3 regions of the Metabacillus sp. GQ13 genome follow, and region 2 is predicted to be linked to each of the others. Evidence: riboswitches for the same ligand, from Rfam matches in the RefSeq annotation. Region 2 holds a riboswitch; each other region holds the start of a gene.
What was found. A riboswitch is a leader RNA that binds a small molecule or an ion and turns the genes downstream of it on or off. The one in region 2 is predicted to bind cobalamin.
Positions count from the first base shown of each region.

Region 1 (10,615 bases), on a different contig from region 2:
CATTATTGACACATTCCCAATATTTTTGACTGAAACTACCATTTCCTTTTTCTTCATCGTAAAAGTCCTCAATATGATACCCCATAACTTGGTAAACCTCATGTGGGTCAAATAAATACCAATCGTCACGAGCTTCTACTTGTTTCATGAAGATATCTGGGATACATACGCCTGTGAATAAGTCATGGGTACGCATGCGTTCGTCACCATTATTAAGTTTTGAATCTAGGAATGAAAAGATATCTTTATGCCAGACATCTAAATAAATCGCAATGGCTCCTTTACGTTGTCCAAGTTGGTCGACACTTACGGCTGTGTTATTAAGTTGTTTCATCCATGGAATACTTTTATTGTTACTCCCTATATGTTCACTTAGGGGGATAGGTCATTTCTGCCTACCTCTATACATCGCTGCACAGAACAGACTATATCTTTATCCACTTTTTATTGTTTCTGAAAGTGGATAGGTGGTTCGAATTATATAATCACTTATATAACTACTTAGTCGTTGAACCTTCTTCCTACAAATAGGAAGCTCGGCTGCAGATTATCCGCACTCGCGGTTTTTTAGGGAGCGCCATGTCATTACTGCATGGTATCCTACGTTGAGATACTCGGAGTTTCCCGCATTTGACCACCTTTATTACTTGTAACTTACGCCACAAGAGGGCTACCTTTAACCCCTGATGAAACACCTTTAAAGCCTTTAATATCACTACCGCGGCTTCTTATTTTCCCAAAATATGCGCCTATACCTCCTCCAGATTTAGAAAGATTGGCAATATCTGTATTACTATCAAATATTCCTTGTAAACTATCATCAATCGTATCGATAAAACAACTAGATAATTGGCCAATAGGCTTTCCAGCATTCGATAGAGTAGGAGTTGCTACTGTCATATATAGATTACTCATTGCCCAATATGATTGCTTAATAAGCTCAAGGCGATTGTCTTTATTCTCGTTGGCCATTAACGTCATGGCGATGAGTAGGAATCGTTCTTGTGGTAATTCAAATGTTTGCTTTGAAAAATCACGAGCTAAGTAACGATCAGCTAACGTGCGAATGCCTATATAAGTAAATAAACGATCCCTATTTGGTTGGATATATCCCCCAATCTCTTCAATTTCCAATATAGAATATTGATCTAAAATTTTAGAGTGGTAGAGCCCCTTTGAAACTAATTGATTAATTAGATCGTTAAAACTACCATATTTTTGTTTGTTATCATAACCTCTGTTAGTAGCAGCTTCTTTATAAAGCTTTGTTAAATAAAGTTGGGCACAAAAGTAGGTCCAGTCGGGTTCCTGTTCAGTAATATTAGATAATCCTTCTAATATAAGTAAATTAGTGAGTTGTTCTGATGTGTACGAATCTCTTTGGAGAATAGTACTATGGATTCTATGTAAATAATCATCTATAGGTAAGGAAGGGAAATGCTGATGAATAGACAGAATAAACGTTGTAAGTTTGTTTGAATCAAATGTTTCTTGTCCATTATCGTCAATAATAGTAGGTGCAGTTGTTATACTCATAATAAAGAGCCTCCATCGTTTTTTTGTAAAAACCGCTCGGGGATGAGTGGAGAAAACGACAGATTAAGGAGAGTAGGAGAGAAATGGAGAAATCCATACTGGCTTTCCGTCGTTTCATCTTCTCAGTCCCCGAAGAAATTGAAACTTTCGCAAGCGTTAGGTAGGTCTCCTGACTTGTGTTCATCCTACTATGAGCCCTTCCCATACAAAGAATTGTACAGTGGTTAACTCAGTTCGTCACACTTACAGTTGCGGGGACAGTTCTGGATTTACACCAGATTCCCTTTTCAGCCCAATAGGCGCCTAATCTTGCAAAAATACAATATATAGTTTTGGTGTTTATTGAAATATCAACATATAGGTAAATAACTTCTATTTAAATGATAAAGCAGATAAGTGAATTAATCAACCAATACTTTCTATTTGTCGAAATTTATCATATTCGATAAGTTAGTGTGGAGGGTTACGATCTATATAAGCACAAAATAACGAAAAAAAGAAATCTAACTTAAAACAGTTAGATTTCTTTCGGTGTCTTATCTTTGCCAAAAAACCCGTAAAGAATAGAAAATAGTAATGACAAGTATAAAAAGAATGCAAAAGGTAAGAAGTCAACTACAGATACCCCAAGTGTTTGTGCAAAGAACGCACCACTAACTCCCCAGGGTATTAAAGGATTAATTAATGTACCTGCATCTTCGAGCGTACGTGACATATATTTCCGTTCGATCTTCATCTTGTCATATAAGATTTTGAATGATTGCCCTGGAATAAGAATCGATAAGTATTGTTCACCTGTTAATAGGTTAATCCCTAATGAGGATGTAGCAGTTGATAGAATTAGTTGCCCTTTAGTATGAACTCGCTCAATCAATCCAGTTAACAGCGTTGGAATGATTTTCAGTACATCTAATAGACCGCCAAATGCAAAAGCAATCAAAATGAGTGAAATTGACCACATCATCGATTGCAGTCCACCCCGATTCATCATATTTACAACCTGCTCGTTTGCGATTGAGAAGGATGTACCATTCTGTAATACTTGGAAAAATTGTGTTAATTGTATTCCTTGTATACTTAATGCTGTTACACCTGCAGTTATGATTCCCATGATTAGTGCTGGGATAACCGGGATTTTTCGAATAGCCAATATAATAACTAAAAGCGGTGAAAGTAAAGTTAAAGGACTAACATTTATAGTACCTTCAATGATTGTTATCATGTTTGTCATTTCTGTAATTGATGATGATTGAATCGGTGCCATCCGACCCAGAATAAAGAATACAACGGTTGTAATGAGAATGCTTGGGATCGTTGTTTTTGTCATATGGCGAATGTGAGTGAACAATTCAACGGAAGAAACACCAGATGCAAAATTTGTTGTATCAGACATCGGAGACATTTTATCTCCAAAGCAAGCACCTGAAATAATGGCACCGGCAACCCACTCAACTGGTAAGCCAACTGCCATACCAGCACCCATAAGGGCGACACCGACTGTACTGACAGTAGTGAACGAGCTACCAACAAGACTTGATATAACCATACAAGAAAATAGCGATGTGATCAGTAAGTAACTAGGATTAATAATTGTTAAAGCATATACCATTACAGTTGGTATTGTGCCACTACTCATCCATGCTCCAATGAGAATCCCGATTAAGGCTAAAATAATAATTGGTTGTATTCCACTTTGAATCCCTTTGATTATTCCGTCTTCTAACTTTTTCCACGGATAACCCTTCAGTAAGCCAAGGATTGAAATAGACACCAAACAATTTAATAATGCAATATGTGGTTCTGTTTTAAGAATAAACAAACTAGAATAGATGATGACTAAAATCATCACTAATATAAATAGAGCCTCTTTAAAATGAAAGGCTTTTTTGGGGGTAGACATATATTTGCTCCTTTATTCTACTTTACTGTCAGTTATATACTAATTGAATTTTAAAAACGTTAATACTTAAACGCTTTTATGCTTTAGGGTACAAAAATATTATATCAGGCTAATAATTTATGTCAATTATAAGTTTGATTTAGACAGTGGAAAACGATAATCTTACAGGATAATTGGTTGTGAACAGGGTGTGTAAAGGAGTGAGGTATTCGGCAGATGGATACGAAAAGAGGGAAGTCAATAGTATATCCATCAAGTGATAAAGTCATAGAAAAATACAACAAGTAGAGACCATAGTCAGTCTTCACTTGTTGTATTTGGTAATACAAATACAAAGGTATTGGAATTTATTACATTGTTTCAGCGATATCCTTTAAGCTATCTGATGTTTCTGCAATTTGAGTAATTGCTTTAGAGACATCATTAATAACATTTGTAAAGTTCATCAAATCAGATTTTGCTTTTTCACTTTGCTGTTTGTTATTATTCATGAATTCTAGAATCGTATCAAAAAATGAATTCATATCACTCATTTGTGTTGTGCCTTTAGTCGTTAATTCAGCTACATTGCTAATTGCGGTAGACATACTATCAATTTGGCTATGAATATTCAAAATTAAACTAGATACACCTTGGACTGAATTTTTTGTTTCCTCAGCAAGTTTACGAACTTCACTTGCAACAACTGCAAATCCCTTACCGTACTCACCAGCTCTAGCTGATTCAATGGCTGCATTTAAAGCTAATAAATTCGTTTGTTCAGCTATAGAGGTAACGATTGAGACAACATGATTAATTTTTTCTGATGTTTGTTCCAATGATTCCATTTGTTTTAAAATTTCGACAGTACTTGTTTCAATAAAGTTCATTAACTCATTTTGTTTTTCAAGATCAACTTTACCACTAGTGGCTTGGCTTTCTGCTGTTGATGCAACTTCTAGGTGATCGATAGAGTATGATGCAATTTCCTTTGAGTGAGCCAGTATTTCTTGAACAAACGCATTGGTATCTTCACTTGCGTTCGCTAATTGTATGGCTAATTGATTTACTTCAGCTCGGGTCTGATCCTTCTCTCGTTCAATGGCTGCTCGTACTTGTGCATATTCAGTTTCATAGGCTGCAATGACAATTTGCTGTTCTAGGTTGAAAAGTTTTGTTAAACTATGGATTACTTTTAATAGCTCATGCTTTGTTTGGAGATGTGGCTCTACAGTTTGAATAACTGACGCTAAAAGTGGTTGAAATGCTGCCATATACCAGTTAGCTTCTAGTCCTATTTTTACATGGATATGAGCGATTCTTCTAATACGACTAACGTCTTCAGGAGTAAAGCTTCCATCAAACATGCTTAACGTATGTTTTTTTAAGGTTGATTTTAAACGATCTACAGAGCTATATGTGTTAATAATATCTATTAGTCCCAAGTCTGATTCAAAGGAAGCGTAAAATGCATTCACGATTTCCTCGATATTAGCCTCTATATAAGGTTGAAGTTTAAGCGATAACAGTAAATCATCGGTTGTAAGACCAATCATTTGAATTTGCTTTTTTAGTGAAGGTTCATCGACCTTTAAGACAATCTGATTTAAAAGATCCTTCGGTGCTGCTGGTTGTTTTTTTTCCTTTTTAAAAGAAAGAATACCCATTCATTAATCCCCTTGTTTAGAATTTACTATCTACTAGGTATATCGACTAGTATTTGATAAATTGAATGGTTTTTCTGTTTAGATATAAAAAAAGTAGACAATTTATACTGTCTACTTTTTTTAAAAGGTTATTTTGCGATTAAAACAGGGATATTGGATCGTTGCGAGACTTTTTCACTAACACTACCAAATATTAACCGTTTTAAGCCGTTCATATTGCGACTACCTACGATAATGAGATCAGCATGATGATCTGTTGCATAAGAAACAATTGCTTCAGAGGGTTCGCCGTATAAAATATTCACGTTACCTTTTACATTATTTAGATCTAATATTCGTCTAGCTTCACTTTTTAATGCCATCGTTTTTTTATCATGTTCTGTTCCATCTATTACATTTCTAGGTTCAGGTACAATTGGATAATTTCTCACTTCATCTGTAGGATGACTACTAGTAGGGCTTATTAATACCAGGTTTTCGGTAGCTGAATCTTCTTTAAATGGACCATCTTTTTGAATGTGAACAACTGAAATTTCTGAGTGTAACTGTTGCGACATATCAATTCCTAACTTAAGCGCCTCTTTACTATCCTCAGTTTCATCAAAAGCTACTACTAAGTGTTGAAATGTTTGCATTTTCATCATCCCTTCAAAAGCTTTGATGTTATTTAATACCCTATAAAATCATCTTCTAATCTGAATTCAAGTATTTTTTTTATTCGGAAATAATTAAAGGCTGTTTTCGGAAAAATTGTTGTTTTCCGTACAACGTACTAATGTACACGTTTTAACTATATCTTCGTGCTCTTTTCGCTAAATGCCTCTAATACCCCTTTGGAGATAGCTTCAATTTAGAAAAGTGCCTGATTAAAAAATCAAATTAACTAAAAAAGATATGACAACGATTGCTCCTACAATTAATAGTATTGTTCGTACCATGGTAACACCTCCCTGAAGATCACTCATTTATATATTAATCTAATTAAAGCTTAACTTTCATAGCAGGATGTAATCCAAGTTCACGTTTCTTAATTGCTGTTGGTGAAGTGATTTCTTCAATTTTTTCTAATTGTTGTTTCGGAAAAGGACCATCAATTAGTAAATTTAAAGCCTGTCCTGTGTTTACTGTTAATAAATATGTAATTAATTTAGAGAATTTTGCAGAATCAACAACATTCTTATTTTTAGTAAGAAGGTAAATTTTCCCTTCATATGATTTTGCTACTTGATTTATTTTTAATATTTGATCAATTCTTAATTGCTTTGAAATACGTAGGTTAATTGTCAATAATTTATTAGTCATCGTTTTACCTCCAATTATCGAATGATTGTTTTAAGTTATTCTTTACATACCTCTTTACCACAATTGAAAAACATGTTGATGTAAAAATAGTTAAATAGTCACTAATTATTTATTAGTCTTTGAAAGTCAATTACTATCTCTACTTGAAGTGGTGCTAGCAATAAAACCCGATGTTTATTCATTTAAAAAAAGAAAATCAAGAAAAAATATTCATCTTTTTTACTAAAGGAGATATAGTAAAGATAGGGAACAAGAAAGGAAGTTGGAGATGGATAAGGTAAAGTACATAAGTATGATTACTGCAGTCTTCACTCAGATTATCGGAATTATCTTCTTGTTTATTAAAATAAAAATTGCGCTGATCTTTTTTGTTCTTTATTTTTTCTCGTTACTTGTATTACTTATTACATTTATAAAATCTAGGATTGATGAGAAGAGAGAGGATGAGAAGAATGATTATCGTGACTACTGATTCAGTACCAGGTAGAGAGTCAAAGGAGTACAAGGGATTTGTAAAAGGTAGTACAGTTCAATCGAAACATATAGGAAGAGATTTAATGGCGGGGTTAAAGACAATTGTCGGTGGGGAGATCAAGGAATATACAGAAATGATGGAAGAGGCAAGACAAAAGGCGATTGGGAGAATGGTCGAAGATGCCAAGGGGAAGGGTGCAAATGCGATTGTTTGTATGAGGATACAGTCTTCAGCTGTCATGCAAAATGCGTCTGAAATCATCGCATATGGGACAGCTGTTTTGATTGAAGAAGAATAAGGATTAAAGGTCTCAGACATTAGTCTAAGACCTTTTTTAATGAGAGAAGTGTGTTTAAATGATTGTGGGATATTCGTTATTATTGAATGCTTAGTCAATAAGCTTGTAAAAGGGAAAAATCAACAATAATGGCGAATTTGAAGAAAGAAAAGGCAATTTCTCAAACACTACACTCACAATTCTTTAAGGTAAATGACTTTATATAGAGAGAATAGACATGTAAAAAAGAAATGGTAATAGAGGATACAAAAGTAGGCAACTTAAGTGATCGATTTAGAGCTTGCGCTTTTGTTCTTCCCAATAGTACATCTGTGGAAACCGTATATAAACCACGTATTCATGGAACAAAGTATAGCCAACAAAGCCAACGAGCTTCCAATCAATAGCATCAAACATAACGATCGCCCCTTTTTAGTTTCAAACGAACATAAATAATGGCTGTTTTCGTAAAAATGTTGAGCCTAGGTAATTGATTTATTCGTTTAAATAGTATATGGTTCGACCAGCTTGTTTGATACACCTTTTACTTTCAAATAGATCTTAAGGTAAGGCTGTTTTCGCAAAACTTAGCTATCTAGATCAATGTCGTGCTCTTTTCGTTTTATGCTTTGTCCGTATCCTTTGAAAAGAGCATTAGTTAACTACAAAGAGGCTGACAGGAATGTCAGCCTCTTTAGCCAATATATTTAATTATTATTGTTGAGAAAAGCTACCCATGGATTGTTGAGCCATAGAAACTAAACGCTTAGTAATTTCTCCACCCACAGAACCATTAGCACGTGAAGTAGTTTCAGCACCTAGGTTTACTCCAAATTCAGAAGCGATTTCTAATTTCATTTGATCAATCGCTTGAGATGCACCTGGTACTACTAATTGGTTAGACGAACTGTTTGCCATGTTGATTCATCTCCTCATAATAGTTTTGATTGGTTGGGTTAGTTGGATTTGCACCAAACATATGATTTGTTCATAGCCTTACTCGGCGTAACCCATTAATTAAGTGCGAGTTATTGATACAACGTTTTGCCGTTGTTAATAAGTATTATGGATGTTTTTATTGTACATATGCAATGTATGAAGTGGTAATTTTTTCTGGTTTTAGAAAAGATCCTCGGAAATAAACTTCAGTAGTTTGCGGTAAGCTTTACATAAATCAATAGTGGTTGAGAAAACATAGTGATAGGTTAGTTTTTAAAGGGGATGGAGCAATGGATTTATGTCCTTTATGTAATGGACTAGAGATACGGACGGTACAATGCCCTAATTGCCAATCAGTGTTAGAGGATAATGGGAAGCTTACAGACTACCTAGATGACTATAGTGCATATATGGATATCGATATAATGAAGCTTTTTGACGGTAATAATGAATCATTAGAGGGACATCAATGCATGCATTATTTTCATTGCCAGTCATGTGGACATGTAGAGATCAACGCCATCAAGGAATAACATGAAACAAGCCCGGTTCATAAAAGAACGCGGGCTTGTTTCATAATATAAGAATTTAGTTGTGCTAATATTAATAATTATTCACCAACTGGGTGGATTCTTAGATCTGTTTCAGTATCAAAGAAATGAGACTTGTTCATGTCAAACGCTAAGCCAAGTGCTTGGCCAGGTTTGATGTCAGTACGTGAATCAACACGTGCTACAAATGTTTGACCATCAATTTCTGAGTAAAGCATTGTTTCTGCACCCATCAATTCAGCAACTTCGATTGTAGCATCAATTTTCGTACCTTGTGAAGCTTCAATGAATACTGGCTCATCATGGATATCTTCAGGACGAACTCCTAATAGGATATCTTTGTTTACATAGCCTTGTTCACGAAGGTATTTCATTTTACCTTCAGGTACAGTTACTGAAGTATTCCCGATAGCGAATTTTCCATCAGTAAGTTTTCCTGAGAAGAAGTTCATCGCAGGTGATCCCATGAATCCACCAACGAATACATTATCAGGTTTGTCATAAACTTCTTTAGGTGTACCAACTTGTTGAATAAGACCATCTTTAAGGATAACGATACGAGTTGCCATAGTCATTGCTTCAGTTTGGTCATGTGTTACGTAAATTGTAGTTGTCTGTAAGCGTTGGTGTAACTTAGTGATTTCAGCACGCATTTGTACACGAAGCTTAGCATCAAGGTTAGATAAAGGTTCATCCATTAAGAATACTTTTGCATCACGAACGATAGCACGTCCTAAAGCAACACGTTGACGTTGTCCACCTGATAATGCTTTTGGTTTACGTTGAAGGTACTCTTCAAGTCCAAGAATTTTAGCTGCATCTGTTACACGACGTTCAATTTCATCTTTAGGTAATTTACGAAGCTTTAATCCAAAAGCCATATTATCATATACATTCATATGTGGGTAAAGAGCGTAGTTCTGGAATACCATTGCGATGTCACGATCTTTTGGTGCTACATCATTCATACGCTTACCGTCAATGTAGAAATCCCCTTTAGAAATTTCTTCTAATCCTGCAACCATACGAAGTGTAGTTGATTTACCACAACCAGATGGACCTACGAATACGATAAACTCTTTATCTTGAATATGAAGATTAAAATCCTCTACTGCTGTTACTTTATTATCATATACTTTATAAATATTATCTAATTTTAACTCTGCCATTTTTTGTTCCTCCTCATAATTTGAAAGCGTTTTATCTTAACTTGATTGTAAGGGATAATAGTTAAGAATGTAAACGTACAAGTTGCACGAAAATAACTAGGCACTTTTGTGCAACTTGTAAACGCTATCCTAATCCTTATGACGTACTAGAATAATCGCTAGGAAAATGAATGCAGCATTCGAAAACATTCTGATGTCTAAACCGGTTTTCTCTAGCAACTTTTCTAGTCGATACTGAAGACTATTACGATGAATGAATAGTCGTTTAGCTGTCGACGATGCATTTAAATTAGATTGTAAAAAGGCTTCAATTGTATGTAGGAGTTCTTTGTCATCAATTGTTTCTACTAATTGATTTGAAAGAATATCCTTGCTGATACTAGCAGGAGATTTCATGATTAGTATGGGCATTGCTTCGTAAAATGTTAATGCTTTTTCCCGATTAGCTGCACGATGTAAGGTTTGAAAACAACGTTGTTCTAAGGAAAACTTGTATTTAAGCTCGGGATCATTCTTTTGAATTTGACCTATATATAAATAGGGTTCTACATAAAAGTCAGTCGTTAAAGTATCACATAAATCCTTCAATGAATCTACCTCAAGTGTTGTTGAAGGTTGTTCTTCAATAATAATACCGTGAGAAAAACTTAACCAAATAACAAGATCTGAATTGATGATTCCTTGTACAGCCTCTTCAAAATTTTGTTTATCATCAATTGGCTGTTTTAGATAAAAATAGTAAAACCTAAGGATCGAATCCTCTGGAGTAAGTGGTGATTGTTCTTGTTTTTCAGTAAATAAATAATCAAACCATTTACGT
Region 1 covers NZ_JCAXET010000012.1:37,160-47,774, forward strand. The annotation lists partial or broken gene AC6CHR_RS15605 (ribonucleoside-diphosphate reductase subunit alpha) at 1-361, opposite strand, end outside; gene AC6CHR_RS15610 (ribonucleotide reductase N-terminal alpha domain-containing protein) at 655-1,536, opposite strand; cobalamin riboswitch at 1,679-1,857, opposite strand; gene nhaC (Na+/H+ antiporter NhaC) at 2,054-3,436, opposite strand; gene AC6CHR_RS15620 (protoglobin domain-containing protein) at 3,787-5,082, opposite strand; gene AC6CHR_RS15625 (universal stress protein) at 5,211-5,717, opposite strand; gene AC6CHR_RS15630 (hypothetical protein) at 6,064-6,384, opposite strand; gene AC6CHR_RS15635 (hypothetical protein) at 6,653-6,856, shown strand; gene AC6CHR_RS15640 (YbjQ family protein) at 6,837-7,157, shown strand; gene AC6CHR_RS15645 (hypothetical protein) at 7,431-7,553, opposite strand; gene AC6CHR_RS15650 (alpha/beta-type small acid-soluble spore protein) at 7,851-8,054, opposite strand; gene AC6CHR_RS15655 (hypothetical protein) at 8,366-8,608, shown strand; gene AC6CHR_RS15660 (ABC transporter ATP-binding protein) at 8,686-9,795, opposite strand; gene AC6CHR_RS15665 (PucR family transcriptional regulator) at 9,925-10,615, opposite strand, start outside.
Region 1: linked by a shared signal. The riboswitch ahead of AC6CHR_RS15610 (ribonucleotide reductase N-terminal alpha domain-containing protein) and the one ahead of AC6CHR_RS11755 (ABC transporter substrate-binding protein) in region 2 are both predicted to bind cobalamin.

Region 2 (10,615 bases):
CTTTTTTGCGCATTGGTTGGAAGTAGAACAATCTTGGAAATGGGTACAACCTATCCTTAATGCATTTAAAGAAAACACTTTGCCTCTTCATCCCTATCCTTCAGGCTCCTTTGGTCCTGTCGCATCACTCGACCTACTTCAACAAGAAGGGTTTGGTTGGTGGTTAGATAAAAACACACTTGAATCCTCTAAAAAATAAATTTTTAGACAGTAATTATAAACTCTAGGAGGGTTAAATATGAAAATTGGTGTTATCGGTTTAGGTAAAATGGGTCTAAACATTAGTAAAAATCTTATTGATCACGAGCATCAAGTTGTAGCTTATGATATAAATCAAGAAGCTATTAACGAAATAAGTGAGTATGGAGCTATTGGAGCAACGAAATTAACAGATTTTATAGAATTATTGGATAAGCCGAGAATTATCTGGATTATGGTGCCACATACAGTGGTGGATACGGTTCTAAACGAGATTAAATCTTTATTAACAAAAGGAGATATTGTCATCGAAGCAGGTAATTCTCATTTTAAGGAGTCAATCCGTCGTTATCAAGAATTTAAAACGATAGGAGTAAGCTTTCTTGACGCAGGTACCTCTGGTGGAATTGAAGGTGCTCGTAACGGGGCAAATTATATGATTGGTGGAGATGAGGAGGCATGGAACGCAGTAGAGCCGATATTCCGTGATACCTCCGTTAATAAAGGATACTTATATACAGGAAAATCAGGTAGTGGACATTTTCTGAAAATGGTGCATAATGGGATTGAATACGGGATGATGGCAGCCATTGGTGAAGGGTTTGAAGTATTGGAAAAAAGTGAATTTGATTACAATTATGAGGGTGTTGCTCGGGTTTGGAGTAATGGATCTGTGATTCGTTCATGGCTTATGGAATTGATGGAGAGTGCATTTTCTAAGGATGGAAATTTAGATGATATTAAAGGGATTATGCATTCTTCGGGAGAAGGAAAGTGGACGGTTGAAGCAGCTTTAGACCTACAGGCAGCTACACCAATTATTGCCCTATCACTGTTAATGCGGTATCGTTCATTGGAAAATGATACATTTACCGGCAAAGTAGTAGCAGCTCTCCGAAATGAATTTGGAGGACATGCTACTGTAAAAAGTGAGTAGTTTGATCAAGATGAAAACTCCAGTGTATGAAGAGCTGACTAGATACTCATTTGTCGGCTCTTTTATGTTATGATTTTTATGGTCATTCAATTGGGAAATGAGTCACCATCCAAATAAATACTTATTCGTTACAAATACATTAAACAAACGTTTAATTAGCACTAAAATGGATGTTTAGTTTGAGAGGAGATTGCTTTGTTAAAACAACGATTAGTCATAGCAGGGGTTTCAAGTGGAGTTGGCAAGACAACGATTACATTAGGGTTAATGGCTGCACTTAAGCAAAGAGGGCTAAATGTACAAGGGTTTAAATGTGGTCCGGATTACATAGATACAAGTTTTCATACGGCTGTCACCGAAAGACCTTCTCGTAATATAGATAGCTGGATGTTTTCTAAGAATGTGATGAAAGAGATATTTGTAAATGGAAGTAACCGAGCTGACATTTCGATTATCGAAGGCGTAATGGGTTTATATGACGGCAGGACAGCTACCTCAAATGAAGGGACAACTGCAGAGATTAGTATTCTCTTAGATTCTCCTATTGTTTTAGTGATTGATTGCAGTCTAATGGCAAGAAGTGCTGCAGCGATTGTTAAAGGGTACCAACTTTTAGATGATCGAGTCAAAATTGTCGGTGTAATTGCAAACAAAGTCGGAAGCATAGGACATTACCAAATCATTAAAGCTGCGATTGAACAAGAATGCGCTATACCAGTATGTGGCTATTTATTAAATGATTCCAAGGTTACTATGCCAGAAAGACACTTAGGGCTTGTTCCATTAACGGAGAGTAGTAATGTAAAAAGTCTGTTCTCTAAATTAGCTAAGCTAGTTGAAGAGACAATAAATGTCGAACAAATAATAGAGCTTAGTAAGAGTAAGCCGCTAGCCGTTGATGTCTCAGATTCTATTTTCATTAAACAACCTACAAATGGGCTGAAGATCGCCATCGCTAAAGATCAAGCATTTAATTTTTATTATCAAGAAAACATAGAACTAATCGAAGCATATGGAGCAGAGTGCCTTTACTTTTCACCTTTGAGAAGCGAAGCGATACCAATAGAGGCAGACGGTCTATACATTGGTGGTGGATTTCCTGAACAATTTTTAGAAGAATTGTCTAAGCAAGTAGCCGTTAACCATTCGATTAAACAAAGAATAGAGAATGGTTTACCAACGATAGCTGAATGTGGTGGATTTATGTATTTGGCAGAATCAATTGAAACAAAGGAAGAAGATCATTATCAAATGGTCGGAGTTATACCTGGGTCGATTAAAATGGAGAACAGTTTGCAAGGCATTGGATACAGGGAAATCACGGGACAAACGGGAAACTACTTGTTTACCAATGACCAAACAGCCCGAGGACATGAGTTTCACTACTCATCTTTCAACCCGAAGGAGATTACAATGTCTGCATATCATACAATCGGAGTATTTGGAGAATGTGTTGAAGGGGTCATAACGAATAATGTGATAGCTGGATATACCCATATTCATTTTGCCTCATGTCCAAAGCTCGTCGAAAACTTCTTAAATAAATGTTTAGAGATGAAGAATAATGAGTGAATATAAAGCGAAACCCATCATGGTACAAGGAACACATTCAGATGCAGGTAAAAGTATTTTAGTGACAGCATTGTGCAGGATTTTTACACAGGATGGATATCATACTGCACCATTTAAATCTCAAAATATGTCACTGAATTCATATATTACGATAGACGGGAAAGAGATTGGTAGGGCACAAGGTATTCAAGCAGAAGCAGCAGAGATTCATGCCACGACAGATATGAATCCAATTCTGATTAAACCTACGGGTGAATCTAATGCACAAATCGTTGTTCATGGAAAACCACTAAAAAATATCGAAGCATATACCTATAGAAGTGATTACTATGATACGGCAAAAAAGGTAATAAAAAAATCGTATGATCAGTTAGCTTCTACATATGAGAGAATAGTGATTGAAGGTGCTGGGAGTCCCGCTGAGGTCAATCTAAATGATCGAGAACTAGTCAATATGAGTGTTGCTAAAATGGCAGATGCTCCCGTCATTATCGTTGGAGATATTGACAAAGGAGGCGTATTTGCAAGTCTCGTTGGGACACTACAACTGCTTGATCCAAAAGACCGCGATCGTGTAGTTGGCGTGATCATCAATAAATTCCGTGGTGATCTCTCGTTACTTGAACCAGGATTAACATGGTTTGAAAATTACACAGGTAAGCCAGTATTGGGAGTTGTTTCTTTTCTGAATGACTTGCTAATCGACGCAGAGGATTCACTAAGTCTAGCGAATTACAGTTTTCAAAAAAATCAACATAAAGAGTTGGATATTGCGATACTTAATCTTCCTAAAATTTCAAACTTCACTGATTTCGATCCTTTACATTATGAAAAGGATTGCCATGTGCGGTTTGTAGATCATGCCCATCAATTAGAACAACCAGATGTGATCATCCTTCCAGGAAGCAAAAACACAATAGAAGATCTGATATACTTAAAACAAAAAGGCTTAGATCAAGAAATTGTTCAAGCTCATCAAAATGGAGCACTTATCTTTGGAATTTGTGGAGGATACCAAATGCTTGGTGATTTAATTGAGGATCCCTTTCAAGTTGAAACAAATATCAACTATGTAGACGGGTTGAAGCTCCTTCCATTACATACCACACTATCAAAAGAAAAGATAACCGTTCGATCAGAAGGAACACTAACCTTATTTGGTAAAGAGATAGACGTTACCGGATATGAAATTCATATGGGTTTAACCAGTCATCTAGAAGATTTGCAAACGCTCATTGAATTATCCGATCGAGTAGATGGTAGTAAAAATCAATCGGAAACATGTATCGGAACATATTTTCATGGTGTTTTTCACAATGACCTTTTCAAAGAACATTTTTTAAATCACATACGAAAACGTAAATCGCTTAAGCCACTTCTAAATAGGAAGTCATATGAAACTAGACGATTAAGTGAATATAATCGATTAGCAGATCATGTAAGAGAAGCGATAGATATAGAGAAACTATCTGAAATGATTAATAATTATCATAGAAAAGAGAGAGAAATCGATGAATCTTAATGACATTAAAAAAACGTTACAAGCGATAGAACCACTTAACAATGAAAAAATGAAAGAAGCCGAAGAATACATTAATACCTTGACGAAACCAATTGGCAGTTTAGGGAAATTAGAAGAATTAGCTATCCAACTTTCAGGGATTACTCATCAAGTCTTTCCAGAGGTGACCCGTCCCGGCATATTGGTATTTGCCGCGGATCACGGAATTAGTGACATGGGCGTATCGGCTTTTCCTAAGGAAGTTACGATCCAAATGGTACATAATTTCTTGAATGGTGGCGCAGCGATCAATGTCTTTGCAAAGCAAATCGATGCGATTTTAAAAATTGTTGATATCGGAATTGCCGAGGATATAGATCATCAATACTTGCTACAAAATAAGGTGAAACACGGTACAGATAACTTCTATGAAAAAAATTCGATGTCAGTGGAGGAGGCAAACCAGGCAATCCTTGTTGGAATGGAAACTGCACAATTGGTCATTGATAAAGGAGCAAAGAGTCTAATTGTTGGTGAAATGGGCATTGGGAATTCAACAACTGCTGCTGCTATTGCTTCTGTTATAACAGGTTGTTCTGTTGAGGATGCAGTAGGAATTGGAACAGGAATAACCGATGAAAGTAGACAAAGAAAGGTCTCTATCATAACAGATGCGTTAGAAAAAAGAAATCCAGATCCTAGCGACGCAATCGATATATTATCGAAAATAGGTGGACTTGAAATCGCTGGGATGGTCGGAGCAATCATAAAAGCTGCTGAACAAAGGATTCCAATTATATTAGACGGATTCATTTGTACGTCTGCTGCGTTGTTAGCTGTTCTACTCGAGGAAAAGGTAAAGGAATATTTGATTGCAGGACATATTTCACAAGAACCAGGCCATTTCCATGCTTTGTCCCATTTATCTAAGTCGCCATTATTAAATCTAGATTTGAGATTAGGTGAAGGCACTGGCGCTGCTCTTTCGTTTCCGTTACTAGAGGCGGCAACTCAAATGGTTAAAGGAATGGCAACGTTTGATTCAGCAGGCGTTGCAAATAAACGCGAATAAACGCGGAATCTTGTCGTTTTTTCATTTACTTGACTACAATAATCTACTATAATAATCATTGTCACAAAAATTGAATAGTCAATAATAGGTCCTTACAAATGAAAATTTTAAGGGTAAAAGGGAAGTTATGGTGAAAATCCAACGCGGTCCCGCCACTGTAAACGTTGAATGAAGCTTACATAATCCACTGCATCCTTATTGGATCCGGGAAGGAAAGCGATCATGTTGATGCGTGAGCCAGGAGACCTGCCTATTATGTTGTTGAAGTATCCTTCGTGGAAAAGGATGCCTTTAAAGTATCCGATGTTTGATTTGTGCAATTCAATCGTATACCCTAAAACAACTTACGCCTATTCCATGAGAAGAGGCGTTTTTTCTTTATAGGAACAACAGCGACTAGACAAAAAACAATAGTAATGTTTTCTTCAATTATAGGACAGTTTACAGTACATAGATCTTGCCACCTTATTGGGAAGACTTACTATTATTAAAAATGGGGAGTTGAAAAGATTGACAGGAACAAAGAAAAAATGGTTTTTGCTAAACCTACTGTTTGCATTAATGGTCGTTTTCACAATTGGTTGTAGCGCAACAGAGGAGAAAGAAAAAGACGGAGTCAGTAAGGTGGAAACTAAGGACACAAATGAAACAAATAGTGAACAAGCATTTCCAGTAACTGTCGTAGATGGTAGTGGGGACGAGGTTACAATCGATTCAGAACCGGAAACAATCGTATCTTTCATTCCAAGTAATACGGAAATTACTTTTGCCTTAGGTCAAGGAGAAAAGCTAGTTGGGGTTGATGACTTCAGTAATTATCCAGCTGAGGTTGAAGCGATTGAAAAAGTAGGCGGTCAGGAAATAAATGTAGAAAAAGTCTTAGCATTACAACCAGATCTTATCTTGGTTACAAATTTCCATCACGAAAATAATCAGGATATCTTAAAGCAATTTAAAGAAGCAGGAAGTGATGTTCTTGTTGTGGGAGATGCTGCATCTTTAGATGATGTCTATGAAACAATTACCTTAGTGGGTGAAGTAGTTGGTGCAACAGGTGAAGCCGAAAAAATGATAGCTGATATGAAAAGTCGTTTGAGCGAGATATCTGAAAAGGCTAAAGAGGTAACGGAGAAGAAACGCGTATGGGTTGAAGTTTCCCCGGCACCAGATATTTTTACAACTGGTCAAAATACATTCATGCATGAAATGTTAGAAACAATCAATGCTATAAATACTGCCGGTGAGCAAACAGGCTGGGTTAAGATGACAGAAGAAGAGATAGTTACATTGAATCCAGATGTCATCATTACCACTTATGGGTATTATGTTGAAAATCCTTCAGAACAAGTATTAAACCGTGCAGGCTGGGGAGAAGTACCCGCAATTAAAAATGAACAAGTTTTTGATGTTGAAAATGATATGGTGACAAGACCTGGGCCAAGACTAATTGATGGAGTTGAGACGCTTGCAAAACTCATTTATCCGGACGTTTTTGGCGAATAAAATTTTATGGGTGTATCTTTTAAGCGGAGGGTTTGTACTTAGTACAGCTCTCCTTGGTTTATTTATTAGTAGTGTTCACTATCCGATTCCGGTCATAATTGACACGATTACATCAAATTTGTTTAACCAGACCATTTTTAATAAAACGATTCCTGATGTCGCAGAAAGAATTATTTGGGAAATTCGTTTACCACGTGTACTATTGGCATTCTTTGTAGGTGCAGCTCTTTCACTTGCAGGTGCAGCTTTTCAAGGACTCCTCAGAAACCCGCTCGCTGATCCTTATACAATTGGTGTTTCTTCAGGTGCTTCTTTAGGGGCTGTTAGTGTCCTTTATTTTCAGTTATCATTTACCTTTTTAGGTGGATATACGTTACCTGTGATTGCGATTTTATGTGGATTCTTGACGATGGTCATGGTTTTTGCTGTTACTCATTTTGCTAATCGCAAGTTATCTATTGAGACCATTATTTTGGCAGGGATTATTGTCAGCTCATTTTTAGGAGCAGTTATTTCGCTTATCATTTCGTTAAGCTCACGCGAAGATACAGGTCAGATCCTCTATTGGTTAATGGGGAATATCGGAATGAGAGGCTGGAGTCATGTTAAATTAATCATTCCCTTCTTTCTAATCGGTTCCTTTTTGTTACTTGTCCGTTCGCGAGAATTAAATGCCTTTGCACTTGGTGAAGAATCTGCAGAACACTTAGGTGTAAATGTCCAACACGGAAAAATATACATCTTAGTCGGAGCGTCTTTACTGACAGGTGCAGCAGTTGCTGTATCTGGTGCAATTGGTTTTGTAGGTTTGGTCATTCCTCATTTTATCAGATTAGTAGTTGGCCCGAATCATAAGCTTGTTTTACCGCTCTCAATGTTGGTTGGTGGAGGATATCTCATCTTAGCTGATCTAATCGCAAGAACGATTATTGCACCAAGTGAATTACCAATCGGCGTCATTACCGCATTAATTGGAGCACCTATCTTTGGGTTATTATTAATAAAAGAACGCGTTGGAAGGGGATAAACATGATTGACATAAAAAACCTTTCTGGTGGTTATCAGCAAAAAATGATTATTCACGATTTATCGCTTACGATTGAAACAAGTCATTTCTACGCGATAATCGGTCCAAATGGAAGCGGTAAAACAACGCTGATAAAATTATTAACAGGAGTGTTACCATCTCAAAAAGGTACAATTTCTATCTTTAATCAATCTCTACGTGATTTATCGACTCAAGCACGTGCCAAAATGATGGCTGTTTTATCACAGGAAGTCCAAATTGACTTTGACTTTTTAGTCGAAGAAATAGTTTTATTAGGAAGATATCCTCACCAAAAAGGGATAATCAAACACATTTCTAAAAGAGATTATCAAATCGTCGAAGAGGTTATGAAGCAAACGAATGTTTTACAATTTCGCAAGCAGCCTTTTAACAAATTAAGTGGTGGGGAAAAACAACGGGTATTATTAGCAAAAGCCTTGGCTCAAGAACCGAAGATCCTCTTTTTAGATGAGCCAACAAATCATTTAGATATTAAGCATACAGTCGAAATGTTGCTCCAAATTAAAGACTACCAACGTAAGCACCAATTAACGATAGTTGCGATTCTGCATGATTTAAATACAGCAGCCCTTTTTGCGGATAAAGTTGTTCTTATGAACGAAGGGAAAATCATAGAATCCAGTGATCTCTCGGTATTGCAAAAGGAAGATCAACTTCAAGAAGTGTATGAAGTGGCAATCAAAAATATCCAACACCCTGTAGTGCCAAAACCACAAATTACCGTTGTTCCTTATCACGTAGCAACTATGCTAAATAAAGAAATGAATTTTGCGATAAAACAAACGGAACACTTTATACATATTGGATTTAATCATCCATTAAGAACAATTTCAAATAGCGTTCTTGGTGATGGTCTTACTTGGTGTAATCATTTTTGTAATTTCCATGTAGATAAAGATTATCATAGTAGCGACCCAAAGAAAGATATTATTAATTGGCTAGAACTAGTGAAAATAAGTGAGCATAATACAGTAGGTATGATGACGGCAGCTATCCTTCAAGATAGGAGTATTGTTCACGAAGAAAAAGAAGGGGTAGAGATTTTAGTTGTCACTACAGCCGGTGTTGGTAATGCAGTTGATATTACTGATCATTCCCGAATCACTACAAGCTTTCAAATTGGCACGGTAAATATCATGGTCTTCCTCAATGCTCATTTAACAGATGGTGCACTAGTGAATGCGATCCAATCTGCTACTGAGGCAAAGACAAAAGCATTTCATGATTTACAGATTAAAGATCCTCACAGCCAAACGGTTGCTACAGGAACATCAACAGATAGTACGCTTATTGCTACGACACAACTTGGAGAACTAACACCTTATGCAGGTTCAGGAACTGTGATTGGAAAGGCAATAGGGATAACCGTATATAAAACAATAATAGAAGCGGTAACTAACAATAAGATTCGATGTGAAAAGCAATGACAACTGTGATTGTTTTTTATTTTTATGTAATCCTAGCTGCCATTATCCTTGATTTATTAATTGGTGATCCAAGGTGGCTACCCCATCCAGTCATTATTATAGGCAAGGTGATTAGTAAAGTTGAGAAAACCTTAAATAGTGGGAAGTTACGTAAACTTAAAGGCACCATGTTAACAATTATGATTGTAATCGGAACATTTATTTGTATGAAAATGATTTTATCAATTGCCGGATTAATCCATCCATTTGTCGCTTTATTTATTGAGATCTATTTCATCTCAACAACGATTGCTATTAAAGGTTTACAGAGAGCTGCAAAGGATGTTGCGATACCTTTAAAAAATAAGGATTTACCGTTAGCACGAAAAAAGCTAAGTTATATTGTGGGTCGTGATACCGAAGATTTGCCAACCCAGGAAGTCGTACGTGGAACGGTAGAAACAGTAGCTGAGAATACAGTTGATGCGATTATTGCTCCATTATTTTGGGGATTAATCGGCGGTGCACCATTAGCGATGGCGTATCGAGCTATTAATACATTAGATTCAATGGTCGGTTATAAAAATGATAGATATCGACAATTCGGCTGGGCATCAGCAAGATTAGATGATTTAGTAAATTGGGTTCCTGCACGATTAACTGCCCTTTGTATTTGGTTATTTTCTTGGCTGATTCCCCATGCAAAAAAACGAAATGGGCTTGTGGTAACATTACGTGATGCCAAAAAGCATCCGAGTCCAAATAGTGGATGGCCGGAAGCAATGACTGCTGGACTATTAGGTGTTGAATTAGGGGGATTAAATTACTACCAAGGGCTTGCCTCCCATCGAGCGACCATGGGTAATCCCATACGAGTATTGGTGCCAAAGGATATTCGGAATTCGATTATTTACATGAATGGTGCATGGATTACCTTTATGCTCATCCTTTTTATTCTTGTTATTAGCCTATAGAGAAGGAAGGTGTACAAAACGATGAAATGGCCAGAACACGGGGGACAACCTAATAGAATTCTAGAGTTACATGGAATAATTGAAGGGCAATCATACTATGATTTCAGTGCAAATATTAATCCTCTAGGTCCCCCAGAACAGGTATCAGAAAGCTTATCTGAGGTGTTTACTCAATTTGATAAATACCCAGACCCACAATATGAACAGGCAACAAAGCTAGTTGCGATACAAGAGCATTTGTTAGATGAACAAGTTCTATTAACAAATGGTGGTTCTGAAGCGATATTTTTAGTTGCCCAATTGTTTACTGGGAAAAAGGCACTCATTATCGAACCAACTTTTTCTGAATACAAACGCGCATGTGAGGTTTATGGCTTATCTGT
Region 2 covers NZ_JCAXET010000008.1:109,571-120,185, forward strand. The annotation lists gene zwf (glucose-6-phosphate dehydrogenase) at 1-199, shown strand, start outside; gene gnd (phosphogluconate dehydrogenase (NAD(+)-dependent, decarboxylating)) at 239-1,135, shown strand; gene AC6CHR_RS11740 (cobyrinic acid a,c-diamide synthase CobB) at 1,331-2,707, shown strand; gene AC6CHR_RS11745 (cobyric acid synthase) at 2,700-4,229, shown strand; gene cobT (nicotinate-nucleotide--dimethylbenzimidazole phosphoribosyltransferase) at 4,219-5,280, shown strand; cobalamin riboswitch at 5,350-5,548, shown strand; gene AC6CHR_RS11755 (ABC transporter substrate-binding protein) at 5,842-6,783, shown strand; gene AC6CHR_RS11760 (FecCD family ABC transporter permease) at 6,746-7,810, shown strand; gene AC6CHR_RS11765 (adenosylcobinamide amidohydrolase) at 7,813-9,279, shown strand; gene cbiB (adenosylcobinamide-phosphate synthase CbiB) at 9,276-10,232, shown strand; gene AC6CHR_RS11775 (pyridoxal phosphate-dependent aminotransferase) at 10,254-10,615, shown strand, end outside.

Region 3 (10,615 bases), on a different contig from region 2:
TCCCGAATAGTTGCTTTCCAATCATATATGTGCACCATACAAATAGGATCAAACTTAGGCTAAAAAAAATAGCGATTAGAGAAACACCGTCGGATAGAAGCATATTAATTGTAAATACTAGAAAAGCGGAAGTGAAAATAAGCATGATGAAAAAAGCACTAAACGTTTTTATTTTCGACATATAAAAATTTTCTTCCATTTGGACTCCTCCAGGTTATATGTAAGCTGTTTTTAGGCTATTTCTTTATGTTTGTTGCTATTCTCATTGTCATAGAAACCTGAAAAAACCCTTTAATCTATAATTATACCACATAATTAACAAAAATTAACTGATATATCTAAAATAGGAAGAATGCTTATAACGTTTCAGGATAATTACATAACACCTTATATACAATAATATTATTATGTAAACAAATGATACCTGATAACTAGTTTGATAAAAATTAGGAGAAAACTCTTGATAAAACATTCAAAATGATTTATTGTAAGTCACAAGCTTTAATTATTTAAAATTTAATAATGTTCAGTCAATAGGTGTTAAAAGTAAATCACTTTTAACTTAAAAGGGAAGTTCGGTGAAAAACCGACACGGTCGCGCCACTGTTAAGGGGAGCTTGATTACAATCCACTGTTTCAACTAGAAATGGGAAGGGATATTAAGTGATGAACCTAAGTCAGGAGACCTGCCTGTTGTATGCACTTATTACCTACGCGAAATAGGGAGGAGTGGTGGTCATATGTTGAAACCATTTAATATTCATTTCAACTCTAGTTAACTATGCCTATCGTTCGTCTCTCTTATTGTCCCATAGAGAGGCTTTTTTTAATGGGAAAAAATAGTTTAAAACTTTAGTTACATAGAAAAGGAGTTCCTCAAATGACAATTAAAAGTTCAAATATCGGGTACCCAAGAATTGGTGAGAATCGCGAATGGAAAAAAGTATTAGAATTATTTTGGTCACAGCAAATAAATGAAGAACAATTTCATAATGAAATGGAACAAATCCGTTTAACACATTTAAGTAAACAACATGAAAAAGGAATCGATCTCATTCCTGTTGGAGATTTTAGTTATTATGATCATGTTTTAGATACAGCATCAATGTTTGGATTAATTCCAGAACGATTTAAAACTATAGCTCAGACGTTTTCTTTAAACCAATATTTCGAGATCGCGAGAGGAAGTAAGGGGAAAATAGCTTCTGAAATGACGAAATGGTTTAATACAAATTACCATTATATTGTTCCTGAGTTAAAAGAAGCACAGCCTAAATTAGTAGATAATCGATTATTACGCTTGTTTTTAGAGGCTAAGGAAAAGCTAAACATTATAGGGAAACCTGTTATATTAGGTCCGATTACCTTATTATCGATTTCAAAAGGCTTTGATGGTCAAAAGCGATCTGAGCTACTAAACTCTCTTGTCCCACTTTATATCGAAGTGTTTAATCAACTTAAGGAAGCTGGGGCAGAATGGATTCAAATAGATGAACCTATTCTTGTTAAAAATGTGGACAAGGAAATCATCAATGAATTTAAGGACGTTTATTCAGCGTTTCATGATGGTGTGAAGGATGTAAATCTTATTCTTCAAACCTATTTTGAGAGCATTGAATTTTATGAAGAAATTATTCAGTTACCTGTACAGGGAATTGGTGTTGATTTTGTACACGATGAAGGCGTCAGTGTTATCAATTTAGAAAAACATGGTTTCCCTAGTGATAAAGTTCTTTTTGCTGGAGTCATCGACGGGCGTAATATTTGGAAATCTAACCTGACGGATAAGTCAAAACTTGTAAAAGAGATATTGGAATTTGTTGATGAAAATCATTTAGTGGTTCAACCGTCTTGTAGTTTGTTACATGTTCCCGTGACCATAAACAGTGAACAGCAATTAGAATCTCAAGTGAAGGGTTCTTTAGCATTTGCGGATGAAAAGTTAAGCGAAGTTGTGATGCTAACGAGGTATTTAAATGAGGAAATTAAGATGAATGAACTTGATAAGTATGATCAAGCTATACACTCAATTAAACATTCATTCTATCGTAATGTAAAAAATGTTCATGAAGCAATGCACAATATTAAATCTTATTCTTCTTCAAGAATAAGTGTCGAAAAACGGAAGGAATTACACTCAGCTAAATGGAATCTACCTATACTTCCTACTACAACGATTGGTAGCTTTCCTCAAACAAAGGAAGTTCGAAAACAGCGGTTGAAGTGGAGAAAAGGGGAGTTAACGTCTGAACAATATGAGCAGTATATTCAGAAAGAAATAAAGAAATGGATTGATATTCAAGAAGACCTAGGATTAGATGTTCTTGTTCATGGAGAATTTGAACGAACAGATATGGTTGAGTTTTTTGGTGAAAAGCTTGAAGGTGTTGCAATTACCAAATTTGGTTGGGTTCAGTCTTATGGCTCCCGATGTGTGAAACCACCAGTTATTTTCGGTGATGTTTACTGTCTTGGAAACATGACCGTGAAGGAAACAGTCTATGCACAAACCTTAACTAAAAAGCCTGTAAAGGGAATGCTAACCGGCCCTGTAACCATTATTAATTGGTCATTTGTCCGTGATGATATTAGTCGTACTGAAGTATTAAATCATGTAGCTTTAGCAATTCGCAAAGAGGTTGAAGCGCTTGAAGCAAATGGGATTACGATGATTCAAGTAGATGAGGCAGCATTACGAGAAGGACTGCCTTTAAAGGAAGAAAAAACAGAAAGTTATTTACAAGCTGCTGTTCATGCCTTTAAATTGGCGACATCTTCTGTCAATGAAGATACGCAAATTCATACACATATGTGTTATTCGAATTTTGATGATATTATCCATGCTATTGACGCCCTTGATGCAGATGTTATTTCGATCGAGACATCTAGAAGTCATGGAGAATTGATTGCATCCTTTGAAAAACACCATTATAACAAAGGAATTGGTCTAGGAGTATATGATATTCATAGTCCCCGTGTACCTGCATTAGAGGAGATTACACAAAATATGAAACGTGCACTGGAAGTCTTGGATTATCGTGCGTTTTGGGTGAATCCAGATTGTGGCTTGAAAACGAGAGGTGAAGAAGAGACTGTAGCAGCACTAAAAGTTATGGTTAATGCAGCACATGTATACAGAGAAAAAATTCAAGCCGTTGAAACAGTTTAAGTAAAATCGAAGAGAATAGATAAAGGTAAAGGCACTACTACCCTTTGGGGTATGTAGTGTTTTTTCCGTTTTTAAATATATATGTTTAAGGAAGGGCATAAATTTGTATTGGAATAGGATACTGAGCAAGATAAATGAAAGTCTTTTAGATTACAATTAATATAGGAGGGAAAAGTATTAGATAGATTGAAAAGAGCTATCTAAATGAATATTTAAAAGATATCATTTTAAATGTTAAAAAGAGTGGATTCCAATGTAGGAGGTATAACATCGATGGAAAAATTTCACATATTTATTAATGGGGTATGGACAGGTGAGGGTTTACCGACGACAGAAGTGATAAATCCTGCAAACCATGAAGTCATAGCAACAGTTCCAAATGGTGGAGCAAATGAAGCAAACAAAGCAATTGAAGCTGCCAGTTCTGCGTTCCGAGATTGGTCGGCTTATTCAGCATATGAACGTTCAGACCTACTCAGGAAATGGTATGATCTGATTACGTTACACCGTGATGATCTAGCAGAAACAATGACGATGGAGCAGGGAAAGCCATTGAAAGAAGCACTGGGTGAAATAAACTATGCAAATGGATTTATTTCATGGTATGCGGAAGAGGCAAAAAGAATTTATGGAGAAACGATTCCTGCAACGCAACGAAATAAGCGAATTCTCGTCCAAAAACAGCCAGTTGGTGTTGTAGCCGTCATTACCCCTTGGAATTTTCCAGCAGCAATGATTACTAGAAAAGTGGCTCCTGCGCTAGCAGCAGGGTGTACCGTTGTGATTAAACCGGCCGAACAAACGCCATTAACTGCGCTCAAACTAGTATTACTTGCAGAGAAGGCGGGCATACCTAGAGGTGTAATAAATGTAATAACTGGTGATGCAAAGGAAATAGGTGAGGTTTGGCTTAAAGATGATCGAGTACGTAAATTAACATTTACAGGTTCAACAAAAGTTGGCAAAGAATTAATGAAACAATCGGCGCAAACCGTTAAAAAGCTGTCTCTAGAACTTGGTGGTCATGCACCAGTTATTATACTAGAAGATGCCGATTTAGATAAAACTGTTGATGGAGTGATCGCAGCAAAATTTCGTAATGCAGGGCAAACATGCATTTGTGCAAATCGAATATATGTACAAGAATCTATTTATCATGCTTTCATTAACAAATTTGTCATAAAAGTAAAAGAGTTATCTACTGGAAACGGAATGGATGAGAGCACAGACATTGGTCCTCTAATCGATCAAGCTGCTGTTACTAAAGTTTTTAACCATATAGATGATGCAATTGCCAAGGGTGCAAAAATTGAAACAGGTGGGAAAAAGAATAATGGTTTATACATTGAACCAACCGTTCTTTCAAATATTAATGACGATATGCTATGCATGATAGAAGAGACTTTTGGTCCTGTTGCTCCAATTACAAAATTTCATTCCGTTAATGAGGTTATCGAACGAGCTAACAATTCAATCTATGGATTAGCAGCATATGTCTTTACAGAAAATATAACGAGAGGCATTCAAATCACAGAAGCACTTGAATATGGAATTATAGGTCTTAATGATGGACTTCCTTCCACACCACAAGCGCCATTTGGCGGTTTTAAACAGAGTGGTATCGGACGTGAAGGTGGTCATCAAGGTATTGAAGAATATTTGGAAGTGAAATATATTTCGCTTGGTTTATGAGAAGAACAGCTTGGCTTAAATGCTGAGCTTTTTTTACTCTCAATTCTTCCGTTGTAGAACTTTTAACCTAAATAAAATGGTTTTTTCACCGATACTAGAATAGTAAATGCGTCGGTCTGGCCTTACTTTGGCCTATAAGACCTGATGGAGGTACTTTTTAATATTAGTGGAATTTAACGATTTCCTATAAAATACTATTTGATATTTTTAGTGTATTTAATACAGTTTTATTAAAGTTTTCTTATTCTTAATAATATTGGAATCAATCTAAAAGTTACTCCCCTGACCCAATGTGTTGATATAAAATAATCTATTTTACCAAAAGAAAACCCTCTCTTTCCATTTGAATTTGTTTCGATGGCTCATACATTCTACAATAATCTGCGGGAGTAGATTATAAAGTAAAGTCTTATTTTTGGTGTTTCATAACGAATGATAATTTCATAAAAGACAAAATAAGCACAGAAATCGAACTGTTGAAAAGGCAATTTAAAAAAGCTAGATTTTATTGTACTAGTTTAACGACCATATTCATAGGTATAAAAAGGGTTAATGAACAAGTAGAAGATTACTATGTTCATTTAGGTATCTTTTTTATCAGTTGTATTGAACTCATTCTGCAAGTACGCAACTAATTATTAGTATTAAATTATAATAATTATAAAAAAGTATTGATTTCTATCTGAGACATGTTATTATAATATTATATTCAAATAAAACATGAGGTGATTCTAAAAATGACTAATAATAAACTAACTACAAGCTGGGGTGCTCCAGTAGGGGACAACCAGAATTCAATGACTGCTGGAGGGCGTGGCCCGACTTTACTACAAGATGTACACCTTTTAGAAAAACTAGCGCATTTTAATAGAGAACGTGTTCCAGAACGTGTTGTTCATGCAAAAGGAGCTGGTGCACATGGTTATTTTGAAGTAACAAATAACCTGTCACAATATACGAAGGCAGACTTTCTTTCAGAAGTTGGAAAACGCACACCAATGTTTATTCGTTTTTCTACTGTTGCTGGTGAATTAGGATCTGCTGATACAGTTCGTGACCCACGTGGTTTTGCTGTAAAATTTTATACGGAAGATGGTAACTACGATATAGTCGGAAACAATACACCAGTATTCTTTATCCGTGATGCAATCAAATTCCCTGATTTCATACATACACAGAAAAGGAATCCACAAACACATTTAAAGAATCCAACAGCTGTATGGGATTTTTGGTCATTATCACCGGAATCTTTACACCAAGTAACGATTTTGATGTCTGATCGAGGAATTCCAGCAACGTTACGTCATATGCATGGATTTGGTAGTCATACATTTAAATGGACGAATGCTGAAGGTGATGGAGTTTGGATTAAATATCACTTTAAAACTGAACAAGGTGTTAAAAATATTAGCCCGGAACTAGCAGCGCAAATCGCAGGCGAAAATCCTGATTATCATACTGAAGATTTATTTAATGCAATCGAAAAGGGTGATTTCCCAGCATGGAAATTATTTGTACAAATCATGCCAGTAGAAGATGCTGATACGTACCGATTTGACCCATTTGATGTTACAAAGGTTTGGTCACAAAAAGACTACCCACTAATCGAAGTTGGTCGTATGGTATTAGATAGAAACCCAGAAAACTATTTTGCTGAAGTTGAACAAGCAACATTCTCACCCGGTACACTTGTTCCTGGTGTTGATGTATCACCAGATAAAATGCTTCAAGGTAGATTATTTGCTTATGCTGATGCGCATCGTTACCGTGTCGGTGCAAATCATCAAGCATTGCCAATTAACCGTGCAAAAAATGAAGTGAATAACTATCAACGTGATGGTCAAATGCGTTTTGATGGTAATGGCGGAAAATCAGTTTATTATGAGCCTAACAGCTTAAATGGACCAACTGAGACACCTGAAAATAAACAAGCAGCATTCCCAGTTTCTGGTGTTGCAGACAGTGTAGGATATGATCACAATGATCATTACACACAAGCTGGTGACTTATACCGTTTAATGACAGAAGTACAACGCGCACATCTAGTATCAAATGTCGTAGGTGCGATGATGCCTGTTGAACGAGAAGACATTAAACTTCGTCAAATCGGTCACTTCTATAAAGCAGATCCTGAATATGGTACACGTGTCGCAGAAGGATTAGGGTTGACTATACCTGAGGCAGTAAAATAATAATTTCTAGGTAAATACACGATATATTCAATATTTTTCTCAACTATTCTCATTTATTCTCATTTAAAGCACCCATTTTGGGTGCTTTTTATTTTGGCTTGATTCCTAAAAATAAGATGAATGAAAATAAAGCCTCAATTATCTTGAGACACCATACTCCGTTGGTTATTGTAAAGCGTTCTCGGTCAAATGACGCCTAGGCATGTGAAAAGCGATTAATGAGTGGTAATTCGCTGTTACCTTTTTATACACTGTTATTTCTTCCGTCTAAGGTCCACATGAATATAATTGATTAAATGTTCTTTATATCTATCTTTTACTATCTCGGTTTCTCTTTCTATTTTTTTTTGGTTCACCTTTGTTCCCATTTTTTCATGATCACGATAAAGTACAAGGGGTTTATTTAAATAAAAGAATTTGTATTTTAAGACAATGCGGCACCACATATCGTAATCACTGGCATAAAGCAATGTTTCATCAAATAAACCAATAGTATCAAACACATCCATTTTAGTCATTACGGTACATCCGTTTACAGGACAATAATCGAGAAAACGATGAGTAAACATGATTCGATTCGAAGAATGATATTGGATTGTACTTAGATAATCACCTTCGTAGTTTATTATCGTGTAAGGTGAAAAGCAAACAGCTGCATCATTCTCTTTCATGAAATTCAATTGTTTAGTTGTTTTATCTGGCTTGAAAATATCGTCTGAGCTCAACCATGTAAAATAATCTCCTGTTGCATTTCTAATACCGGTATTTAATGCACTAGCAGTACCACCATTCTTTTTTTTAATATAGTTAATTGAGTTTAAATAGGGCTTTATTTTTTCAATATATTTAGTTGACCCGTCATCAACGACAATAACCTCGACATTATTATATGTTTGACTAAGAGCACTTTCAATGGCGATGTTCACATATTGACAATTGTAAAAGGGAATAATGATAGAAACTTTTTCCACTCGTTTTTTCACCCCTCTTTTAATATTTTCTATACAAAACAACGATTAATCAAACTAAGATTCATTTAGTATCCATACTTTCAGATATGTGATAAAAATAACAAAAATTCAGTCTAGTTATTAGTGGATGTCACCAAAGTGAGTTACATAAACTGGAATATAAAGAATGTAGGTACATATTAATTTAGTATGATGTCAAAAAAGTTATAAATGTAGGCTATGTTAAAGCTTAGGGTTGATTTACTATACTATGTTGATTGAAGTGGAAGATGGAGACTTCTGCGAATGAAGCAAGTCTTGGGGAGACACCCCCACATGCTGATGCTTCGAGGATGCTCCCGGACCGCTCATGGAAAGAACGTCTGGAACGGAAATCACCATTCAATTTTAACAAAGCATAAATATAAAAGAGAAAGAATGTTCAAACCAAATAGCCTATTAAGTTAGGGGTTAAGACTAAGATAATCTTTCTAAAATTGCGAGGAGAAAAAATGAATATACTATTTGTTTTTTATGTTCCAAGCGGCGGTGTTGAGACGTTAAACCGACAACGATGTAATGCACTTAAAAAGTATAATATTCATGGTCACTGTCTTTATTATGAAAAAAGAAGAGATTTGGTAAACGATCACGGTACTCCAACCTATATAACAAATGATGATAATGAAATAAAAAAAATAGTTGAAGATGGAGATTATAAGGCTATCGTTGTCGTTTCAGATTTTCAAGCGTTACCACGACTAAGAAAAATGGGATACAAAGGGAAAATAATCATTGAAATTCAAGGGTATGGACCAAAAGATGTAGCGAGAACTGCTCTTATTTCTGCAATATCACTTGTAAGAAACCATGCTGATGGATTTCTTAATCCAAAAACACCTCACATCGTTCAAATAATAGATACATTTTATCCTAACTTTCCTCAATTCAGTTTTAATAATTGCTTTGATACTAGTAATTTTTCGTACCGTGCTTTACCTAAAGAGACTGAACCTATCATTGCTTGGATTGGTCGGATTGAGGATAATAAAAACTGGCGAGAATTTCTCGAGTTAGGACGTCAACTTATCAATCATTTTAAATCAAACATCCAATTCCAAATGTTCTGTGATCCAACTATTGGTGATCCGAAAGAGAGAGTTGAATTTGAACAACTAGTAAAAGAGTTTAATACCGAGGTAAAGTCAAAAGTGAAAAATGGAGTAGAACAAGAGGCTATTATTCTTCACTTAAATGTTCCTAATTCTCAAATGGCCGATCATTTCTCAGTTATTGGCGATTCAGGAGGTTTTCTATGTTCGACTTCCAAGGTAGAGGGCGCGCCATACTCGTTGCTTGAAGCGATGAGCTGCAAATGTCCAGTGCTAACCACAGATTCAGATGGTGTAAGAAGTTCTATTATTCATAACTATACTGGAAAGTACTACACCTTAGGCAATATTCAGGAAGGAGTAGATCAGGCAATAGAATTGATGACTAACCACCCATTAAGAGAACGTATCCGTATAAATTCCCTAGAGCATGTGAAACTCCACTTCAGTCCAGATCTTTATTGTCGTAATTTTATTAATATGCTTTTGTCACTCGGGGTAAACTATAGTAAAACATTACATAAACCGGAATAGAGAATAAGTAATTTCCGGTTTTGAATTTTCTTAAATGAAATACCTATCTCATGAAGATAATTATGATAATAAACTTTGCTCGTGTTTAAACATTTTCAGTTGTTTCTTTTCATCTTTACTAAGTGATTTTAGATTTTTATTTAAAAGTTTCTTAGCAAAGTTATATAATTCTATATCTAATTGATTATATTTTTTTATTAACTTGATTGTAGAAGGTGGTAAATCTTTTTTCGCAAGTCGCTTTTTTGTAATGTTTTCTTTTGTATAATGGATATTTTCCCAACCATACTCTTTTTTTAGTAAAAAGAGAGATTCATCAAACATCTCAGTTAAGCCAACAACTTTAAATGATTTTAATGTTTCCTTAGCCTTTTCGAGGTCAGGATAATCAGGGATTCCACTGGCCATAACAGTTTGGAAATTATATGCTTCAGCTTCTTTGATAACATATTCTTCGAGGCTCATATCTTTTACTCGCTCATATCCCTGATAGTTTTGCAGAAAATAATATAAAGAAATAACCCGATCTACCGGATCACGTAACATCGTAAAATACGTATAAGGTTTTGTGAAAGACTGGTGAATACCATAAAGATAATGACCTGAAACAGCTTTGATGCCATTCTTTTCATCTTCCTTTAATTGATCAGCTTCTAAAACGATGCCTTTAAAGGAATTATGATCGAATATTTCATTGGTATTGTATTGTTGTCTAAAAATCCTACTCAAAGTTGTTCCCCCAGTTTTGGGTATATGCATAAAAATATCTAAGTCATTGTTTGTCAAATAAAACTCCTCCATAATATATTGTTGAGCAATTACGATAAAAGCCCAGATTTTTTCAAGTATTCAACAAGTTTATGCCTATAAGATCCTTCAATTATCGTGATTTCTTTTAACATATCTTCCTTATGTTTATTTGTGCCTGACATTTCGTGGATCCTGAAGTTAGTTAAAACTTCATCT
Region 3 covers NZ_JCAXET010000001.1:207,520-218,134, reverse strand. The annotation lists gene AC6CHR_RS01130 (STM3941 family protein) at 1-199, opposite strand, end outside; cobalamin riboswitch at 519-708, shown strand; gene metE (5-methyltetrahydropteroyltriglutamate--homocysteine S-methyltransferase) at 881-3,169, shown strand; gene AC6CHR_RS01120 (NAD-dependent succinate-semialdehyde dehydrogenase) at 3,443-4,861, shown strand; gene katA (catalase KatA) at 5,599-7,053, shown strand; gene AC6CHR_RS01110 (glycosyltransferase) at 7,308-8,024, opposite strand; gene AC6CHR_RS01105 (hypothetical protein) at 8,282-8,425, shown strand; gene AC6CHR_RS01100 (glycosyltransferase family 4 protein) at 8,516-9,649, shown strand; gene AC6CHR_RS01095 (sulfotransferase family 2 domain-containing protein) at 9,710-10,435, opposite strand; gene AC6CHR_RS01090 (glycosyltransferase family 2 protein) at 10,468-10,615, opposite strand, start outside.
Region 3: linked by a shared signal. The riboswitch ahead of metE (5-methyltetrahydropteroyltriglutamate--homocysteine S-methyltransferase) and the one ahead of AC6CHR_RS11755 (ABC transporter substrate-binding protein) in region 2 are both predicted to bind cobalamin.